DNA from 2 places in the Streptococcus thermophilus genome. Region 1 is predicted to be linked to the other one. Evidence: predicted binding sites of a transcription regulator. Region 1 holds the regulator's gene; the other holds the start of a gene.

Evidence for each region. Region 1 encodes CtsR, which represses protease genes until heat stress. Its sites were predicted from a motif close to TTGGTCAAAAAAGGTCAAANA; they were not measured.
Region 2: the regulator CtsR is predicted to act here: its motif matches at 2,824-2,844, upstream of E3C75_RS05585 (ATP-dependent Clp protease ATP-binding subunit).

The regions. Positions count from the first base shown of each region.
Region 1 covers NZ_CP038020.1:453,811-458,247, reverse strand. Annotated here, with positions in the region: gene E3C75_RS02505 (ATP-dependent Clp protease ATP-binding subunit) at 1-1,516, opposite strand, end outside; gene E3C75_RS02500 (CtsR family transcriptional regulator) at 1,517-1,972, opposite strand; gene E3C75_RS02495 (COG2426 family protein) at 2,216-2,686, shown strand; gene tsf (translation elongation factor Ts) at 2,796-3,836, opposite strand; gene rpsB (30S ribosomal protein S2) at 3,947-4,437, opposite strand, start outside.
Region 2 covers NZ_CP038020.1:1,059,304-1,063,740, reverse strand. Annotated here, with positions in the region: gene E3C75_RS05605 (amino acid ABC transporter ATP-binding protein) at 1-426, opposite strand, end outside; gene E3C75_RS05600 (amino acid ABC transporter permease) at 426-1,106, opposite strand; gene E3C75_RS05595 (DUF1797 family protein) at 1,376-1,606, opposite strand; gene argF (ornithine carbamoyltransferase) at 1,675-2,655, opposite strand; gene E3C75_RS05585 (ATP-dependent Clp protease ATP-binding subunit) at 2,896-4,437, shown strand, end outside.

The DNA of each region.
Region 1 (4,437 bases):
TGTCAGTCTGCGTCATCTTCTCAACAGGGATACCTGATAAACGACTAAGAGTTTGCATAATCTGATCCGCATCTACCAAAGTAGGTTTAGGAAATTTTGCCTTTTGGTTAGCCTTATACTGTTTAACAGCAGCCCTAATATCCCCAGATATAAGTGCTTCATCCAAAGGCGTTATCTCACGTTTGGCCTCTTTTTTGATACGAACTTGAACAGTTGCACTCGCTTCATCTAAAAGGTCAATTGCCGAATCAGGCAAATTCTTACTCGTCAAATAGCGATGCGCTGCCTTGACTGCCGTCTCAACTGCCGCGTCCGTAATAGTCACACGATGATAGTCTTCATAAGACGAACGCAAACCGTTTAAAATATCGATTGCTTCAGATACACTTGGTTCTTCAATTGTAATTTTAGCAAAACGACGGGATAAAGCTGCATCTTTCTCAATATGCTTTTGGTATTCAGCTTGCGTGGTTGCTCCAACCATGTGAAGTGTCCCGCGCGCAAGGGCCGGTTTCAAAATATTAGCCGCATCCAAGGTACTATCAATACCTGAACCAGATCCAATAATCGTATGTAGTTCGTCAATAAAGAGAATGATTTTCCCATCAGCTTCAATCTCATCAATGATCTGATTCATACGCTCTTCGAAATCACCACGGAAACGTGTCCCTGCAACAACGCTCATCATGTCAAGCTCTAAGATACGCATATCAGCCAATTCAAATGGTACTTCGCCTGAAGCAATACGTTGCGCTAAACCAAGAGCAAGTGCTGTCTTACCGACACCAGCTTCACCTACCAAGACAGGATTATTCTTCGTTTTACGACTCAAAACCTGAATCATGCGTGAAATTTCTTCATCGCGTCCAATAACGGGATCAAGATTTCCTGACTCCGCTAATGCAGTTAAGTCTTTGGTATAATCTGCCAGTTCACCAGTAGATGATTGAGGAGGTTGCATCATATTGGCAAAATTCGCAGATGCTTTTGATTTCTTAGGTTTACGAAGATCGTGAATTGCCTTCAAATCTTGCTTGCTAAGACCAGCATTACGCTCCAAAGAACGTCGTAAATCTATGATGCGAGGTTTATCGCTATCATCTTTATATTGAAAACCAGCCACTTCAAGGAGGCGACAAACCATTAAATCCTTATGAAGAAGGAAGGCCATCAATACATGTTCAGACCCCACCTCTACAGCACCAGTCACACTAGCGATTCCTTGCGCCTCTTGCAACATAGCCTCTAGCGCAGGTGACTGTGCACGTAAATCGATAATATCTGATTTCGACAAGTCTTTTGGCCTCTTCTCCATAGCCAATACAGCAGCTGTCTCAATCTCTTCCGAATGAATACGGTCCTCAAAATCAGTAAATGTTAAGTAGGCTACAGATCCCGGAACCTCAACCATAGCCAGAAGCACATGCCAAGTCTCCAAGAAAGGACTTTCAAAACGCTCCGCTTCAAGCTGAGCACGATGGAAAATGGCCTGCATTTTTCTTGAATATATCGTCATCTAATTCCCTTCTCTATCCAATCTAAGTAATAGCGAGCGTAGAATACGCGAACGAATGATAGCCGCATCTTCGCCTAAAACATCATCACTAGCAGTCGCTAAAATCAAATTTCCCTCACGCTCAGTGATAATCTTTTCATCAAAAAGCAACTGAATGAGGTCTGTAAAGACTTGTTCGCTGAGCTGATCTGCCAAATTTTGCAGCAAATCATTAATCATATGGTGTTTGTCGGAGAATCTAACTTTGACAATGCGAATATAGCCGCCACCACCACGTTTGCTCTCAACAATATACCCACGACTCTCTGTAAAACGAGTCTTGATAACATAGTTAATCTGACTTGGTACTACTTGAAAAGCATCTGCTAAGTTCGAGCGTTGAATCTCAGCAGTTCCAGACTGGCCCAGCAATTCTTTAATATATTCTTCTATACTATCTGATGTATTTCTTGCCATCTTAATTCCTCCAGTCTAATTTGACTATAACTGACTATTATTATACCAAAAATGTTAGCACATGGGAAACTATACTCTCGAAAAGCTTTTTAAAGTTGTCATTGGAGAACATATAAGATACAATAGATAAGACTAAAAATAGTAGGTTTCTCAATTTTTTTACTGAAATATCCTGAACACCACGATAAAACTCACATTCCTTGAATTTTATCTCTTATTCCATTTCCTTATGAAAGGTTACTCATGAAATACATCATTGCATTCTTAATCTCTATGATTCCCCTTGTTGAACTCCGCGGAGCAGTTCCTGTTGCTATCGCCTCAGGTATTCCTTGGTGGCAGGCCCTTGTCCTTTGTGTGATTGGGAACATGCTTCCAGTTCCAATTATTTTCTTCTTCGCCCGCCGTGTTCTCAAGTGGGGTGCTGACAAACCTCTTATCGGTGGTTTCTTTACCTGGTGTCTAAAAAAAGGCCATAGTGGGGGTCAAAAGCTTGAAAAAGCTGCTGGAGACAAGGGTATCTTCTGGGCCCTTCTGCTCTTTGTAGGAATTCCACTTCCAGGAACAGGAGCTTGGACTGGTACGCTTGCAGCATCTATCCTAGACTGGGACTTTAAGCGCAGTGTTCTAGCTGTTATGCTCGGAGTTATCCTCGCAGGTATCATTATGGGAACTCTCTCCCTTCTATTTGGAGTAGACACTCTTGCTCATTAATAGAAATGTTTAGACATCTGGAGAAATGCTCAGATGTTTTCTAATTACAACAAAAAAGAAGTTACGATTGATTCACGTAACTTCTTTTCTTTTTATCTAGCAACTAGAATTAGTTGTTAAGAGCTGCTGCCATTGTGGCTGCAACTTCTGATTCAAAGTCGTTAGATGCTTTTTCAATACCTTCACCAACTTCAAAGCGAACGAATTCTACTACTGAAGCATTTACTGATTCAAGGTAAGCTTCAACTGTTTTGCTGTCGTCCATGATGTAAACTTGGGCAAGAAGAGTGTACGCTTGGTCAACTTTAGTGTTGTCAAGAATGAAGCGGTCCATTTTACCTGGGATGATTTTATCCCAGATTTTTTCTGGTTTACCTTCAGCAGCCAACTCAGCTTTGATATCTTCTTCAGCTTGAGCGATAACTTCATCAGTCAATTGAGCTTTAGATCCATATTTAAGGTGTGGAAGAGCTGGTTTATTAACCATTGCACGGCTTTCGTTATCTTGATCGATAGCATGGTTAAGTTGTGCCAATTCATCTTTAACAAATTGTTCGTCCAATTCAGAGTATGAAAGAACAGTTGGTTTCATCGCTGCGATGTGCATTGAGATTTGTTTTGCAATAGCTTCATCTCCACCTTCGATAACTGAAACAACACCGATACGTCCACCGTTGTGTTGGTAAGCTCCGAAGTGTTGTGCATCGGTTTTCTCAACAACTGCAAAACGACGTAATGAGATTTTTTCACCGATAGTAGCTGTAGCAGTTACGTATGCAGCTTCAAGAGTTTCACCTGAAGGCATAGTCAATGCAAGTGCTTCTTCATTGTTAGCTGGTTTACCTTCAGCAATCACTTTAGCTGTTTCGTTTACCAACTCAACGAATTGAGCGTTTTTCGCAACGAAGTCAGTTTCAGCGTTAACTTCAACAACTGCTGCAACGTTACCGCTAACGTAAACACCTGTCAAACCTTCAGCTGCAATACGGTCAGCTTTCTTAGCTGCTTTAGCCATACCTTTTTCTCGAAGTAATTCAATCGCTTTTTCGATATCGCCATCAACTTCAACCAATGCTTTTTTTGCGTCCATGACACCAGCACCAGATTTTTCACGCAATTCTTTAACAAGTTTAGCTGTAATTTCTGCCATTTTGTTTTTCTCCAAATTTATTTTATAAAACTAAGGGGCTGGGCTGAGCCCCGCCCCTTAGGTGTTTGTCGTATCTTTAGTGGGCAACACGCCCTAACCAATCTTAAAGATTAGTTGTTGTCACCTTCGACAACTTCAACGATTTCTTCGATTGAATCAGCTGCAGCTGCTTCTTGGAAATCTGCAGAAGCGTCTTCACCTTGATTACCTTCGATGATAGCGTCAGCCATTTTTGAAGTGATCAATTTAACGGCACGGATAGCATCATCATTAGCTGGGATGATTACATCGATCTCATCTGGATCAGCGTTTGTATCAACCATTGCTACAACTGGGATACCAAGTTTCTTAGCTTCTTTAACAGCGATTTGTTCTTTGTGTGGGTCAACGATGTAGATTACATCTGGAATACGAGGCATATCTTCGATACCACCCAAGAATTTTTCAAGACGTGCACGTTGTTTGTTAAGAAGTGCAACTTCTTTCTTAGGAAGAACTTCGAAAGTTCCGTCAGCTTCCATTTGTTTGATTTCTTTCAAACGAGCGATACGTTTTTTGATAGTATTCCAGTTTGTAAGAGTACCACCCAACCAACGGTGGT
Region 2 (4,437 bases), 610 kb from region 1:
TGATAGACTCGTTGGGTAGGCATCTGCCTTATCTTTCAACCCAACCTTTTCTAAAAGCTCCATAGCCTTAGCTTCAGCATCAGCTTTAGAAACACCCTTAGTTTTAATCGGTGACAAAGTGATGTTTTCTTTAACCGTCATATTCGGGAAGAGGTTGAACTGTTGGAAAACCATTCCCATCTTTTCACGCATTTTGAAAATATCGTTGCTCTTGTCTGTAATATCTACACCTTCAAAGGAAATCACCCCTTTTGTAGGCGTTTCAAGTAAGTTCATTGAGCGTAGGAAAGTTGATTTACCAGATCCTGAAGGACCAATGATAACCACTACTTCACCTTTTTTAATATCTAAATCAATCCCTTTGAGAACTTTGTTTTTACCAAAATACTTGTGGAGATTTTTAATCTCAATAATTGTTTCTGCCATTATTTACGTCCCTTCCCAAGTCGTTTTTCCATTTGTTTCAAAAGTGCAGTCATAGCCGTTGTCACAATCAAATAATAGAAGGCTGCGAACAAGAGTGGTGTCAAAGTCAAGTAGGTTGTCGTTGCAACAGTTTGTGCACCATTCCACAACTCCATAACCCCGATAGTTTGCAAGAGTGAACTATCCTTGATAATAGTGACAAACTCGTTACCCAAGGCAGGCAAGATATTTTTAATAGCTTGAGGCAAGACCACATAACGCATGGTATTCCATGGTCGGATACCAAGTGAGTAAGCTGCTTCAATCTGACCTTTAGGAATAGACTCAATACCTGCACGCACACTCTCAGAAATATAAGCACCACTGTTCAAAGAAAGGACGATAATACCTGGAACGATACGTGACAAATCAAGATTCAAAATCCCAAACTGAACAGTTGGAAGATTCATATGGATAAGGTTAAAAGCAATCATAATCTGTACAACCATAGGTGTTCCACGGAAAACCCAAACATAAAGGCTTACTAACCACTCCAATGGTTTGATTCCAGAACGTTTGGCCAAGGATACCAAGACACCAAGGATGGTTCCAAAGAAGACCACGCAGACTGAAATCATAATTGTTACTAAGACACCATAGTTAAAGTAAGACCAAAACTGTGGTAGAAATGAAAAATTCATCAAGATACTCCTTACTAATATTCTTCAATATTATATCAGAAGACTGTATAATAATAAAGTATTTTTCTTATAAATGCGATATTTCGGTATAAAAAAATAATGATTGACATAGCAATCAAAAACTCTACGAAAACTTTTGAAGTGACTCCATTTTTTTTGCAATTAAAACAAGCATAAACCGAAACTCTCGCCCTAAAAAAACACCTGAAACTATTGAGTCCCAGGCATTTTGAATTTTTGGACCCCTATCTGAGGATCCAAATTAATTATTAGTAAAGCAAATCGTAGATTTCCATTGCAATCAAGTCGATGCTATCAAACGAGTATGACTCGCGAGCTTCAACGTCACGCAATATGTACACTGGACCATTTTCAGGATCGTTACTAAATGATACTTCAGCAACAACTACTCCTTCACGTTCAAAATTACGTTTCGAATTACCACCATCAGCCGCCATCATTTCCAGACGGTTAATGATTCTCACCAAATGTGATTCCATGTTATCTCTCCTATAAATTGTGTATTTCCTACTTATTTTATCACACTTACGGGAAAAATGGGGGAATTTTAAATATTTTTCAAGGAATTGTACATAATAGCCTTGATTGAATGCATACGATTCTCAGCTTCTTGGAAGATGATTTCACTGTATTTATGAAATACTTCATCTGTAATTTCTAACTCAGCCAGACAATATTTTTCATAAATTTCTTGTCCGATTTGAGTATTAAGATCATGAAATGCTGGGAGACAATGCATAACGATGATATCTGGATTTTCGACCTTAGCAAGTAAGCCTACGTTAATTTGATAAGGCAATAGTAAATCTATCCTTGATTTAAAATCTACCTCTTCGCCCATAGAAACCCAGACATCAGTATAGAGAATATCCACTCCTTTAACCTCTGAGATATCATCTGTAATGGTTATGTCAGCCCCATTATTATGTTTCTGAGCTAGCTCTACAATATCAGCCTCTGGCTGAAGTATTTCTGGCGAAATAATCTTAACATTAACGCCCAAGATAGCCGATGTCACCAAGAGAGAATTAGCAATATTGTTACGACCATCTCCAATATAAGCAATGGTCAAGTCCTCTAGACTACCAAAGTGCTCCTTCAAGGTCATGAAATCCGCAATCATCTGAGTTGGATGCCAAGTATCTGTCAAACCGTTCCAAACCGGAACACCAGAGTACTTAGCCAAGTCCTCAACATCCTCTTGTTTAAAACCACGGTACTCGATTCCATCAAACATAGAACCAAGGACCTTGGCCGTATCAACAACCGATTCCTTCTTACCCAGCTGAATGTCTCCAGCACCAAGATAGGTTACATTCATTCCTAGATCCTGACCAGCCACAGTGAAGGCTGAACGGGTTCTTGTCGATGTTTTTTCAAAAATCAATGCAATATTTAAACTATCTAAATATTTATGCGGAATTCTATTTTTCTTTAACTGTTTAAATTTTATAGATAAATCAATCAACTCCTCTAGTTCCTGTTTAGTAAAGTCGATTTCTTTCAAGAAGGATTTAGTTTGTGTCATAGGTATCTCTCTTTCATTCTGAATAATATAAAATATTATATTATATTTATGTATTTTCAACAAGTAATTTTGTATTAAAACTCATTTTTAGCAATCTTGTTCCTCAATTGCCAAAAATAGATTCTTTTTACTTGCAATATAACTAATGCATGCTATAATAGAATCATAGATTTGACCTTTTTTGACCAATATATTTTCAAATAAAGGTCTTTCCCAACTCAGATAGAAAGAGGTACTGATATGCTCTGCCAAAACTGTAACCTTAATGAAGCTAGTATCCATTTGTATACCAACGTAAATGGTAATCAGCAACAAGTTGACCTCTGTCAACATTGTTATAAAATCATGAAATCTGATCCAGAGAACCCCCTTAACCAATTCAATCAAGCAGGAGGTTCCAACTTCTTCGACGATTTCTTCAGTGACCTAAACAACTTCCGTTCTTCTAACGGAGACCTTCCTAATACACCTCCAACACAAGAGGGAGGTAACCGTGGAAACGGTGGTCCAGGCCGTCCTGGAGGACCACGTCAACAAGCCCCTCAACAACCTCAAGGCCTTCTCGAAGAATTTGGAATTAATATCACAGATATTGCTCGTCGTGGAGACATTGATCCTGTCATTGGTCGTGACGAAGAAATCATTCGCGTCATCGAAATTCTGAACCGCCGTACCAAGAACAATCCTGTTCTTATCGGTGAACCTGGTGTTGGTAAGACCGCAGTAGTCGAAGGACTTGCCCAAAAAATCGTTGATGGAGATGTGCCACAAAAACTCCAAAGCAAGCAAGTTATCCGTCTTGATGTTGTAAGCCTAGTTCAAGGGACTGGTATCCGCGGCCAGTTCGAAGAACGCATGCAAAAGCTCATGGAGGAAATCCGCCAACGTCAGGATGTTATCCTCTTTATTGATGAAATCCATGAAATTGTAGGAGCTGGTAATACTGGGGACGGCAATATGGATGCTGGAAACATCTTAAAACCTGCACTTGCCCGTGGAGAGCTTCAACTTGTTGGAGCAACAACACTCAACGAATACCGTATCATTGAGAAAGATGCGGCACTCGAACGTCGTATGCAACCTGTTAAGGTAGATGAGCCAACAGTTGAGGAAACAATCACAATTTTGCGTGGTATCCAGCCTAAATATCAAGACTACCACCATGTCAAATACACTGATGAAGCCATTACTGCAGCTGCAGAATTATCCAACCGCTACATTCAGGACCGTTTCTTGCCAGACAAGGCCATCGATCTTCTCGATGAATCTGGCTCTAAGATGAATTTAACCCTCAATTTTATCGATCCTAAGGACCTCGATAAACGTTTGATTGAAGCTGAGAATCTTAAAGCTCAGGCTACTCGTGACGAAGACTTTGAAAAAGCTGCTTATTTCCGTGACCAAATTGCTAAATACAAGGAAATGCAACAGCAAACCATCAAAGACCAAGATATGCCTATCATTACTGAAAAACATATCGAAGCCATTGTCGAGCAAAAAACCAATATTCCTATCGGTGATTTAAAAGAAAAAGAACAATCTCAACTTCTCAACCTCGCCGATGACCTTAAGGCGCATGTTATTGGCCAAGATGCCGCAGTTGATAAGATTGCCAAAGCTATCCGCCGTAATCGTGTTGGACTTGGTGCACCAAACCGCCCAATTGGTAGCTTCCTATTTGTAGGCCCTACAGGAGTCGGTAAAACTGAACTCTCCAAACAGTTAGCCATCGAGCTCTTTGGTTCATCTGATAGTATGATTCGTTTTGACATGTCAGAATAC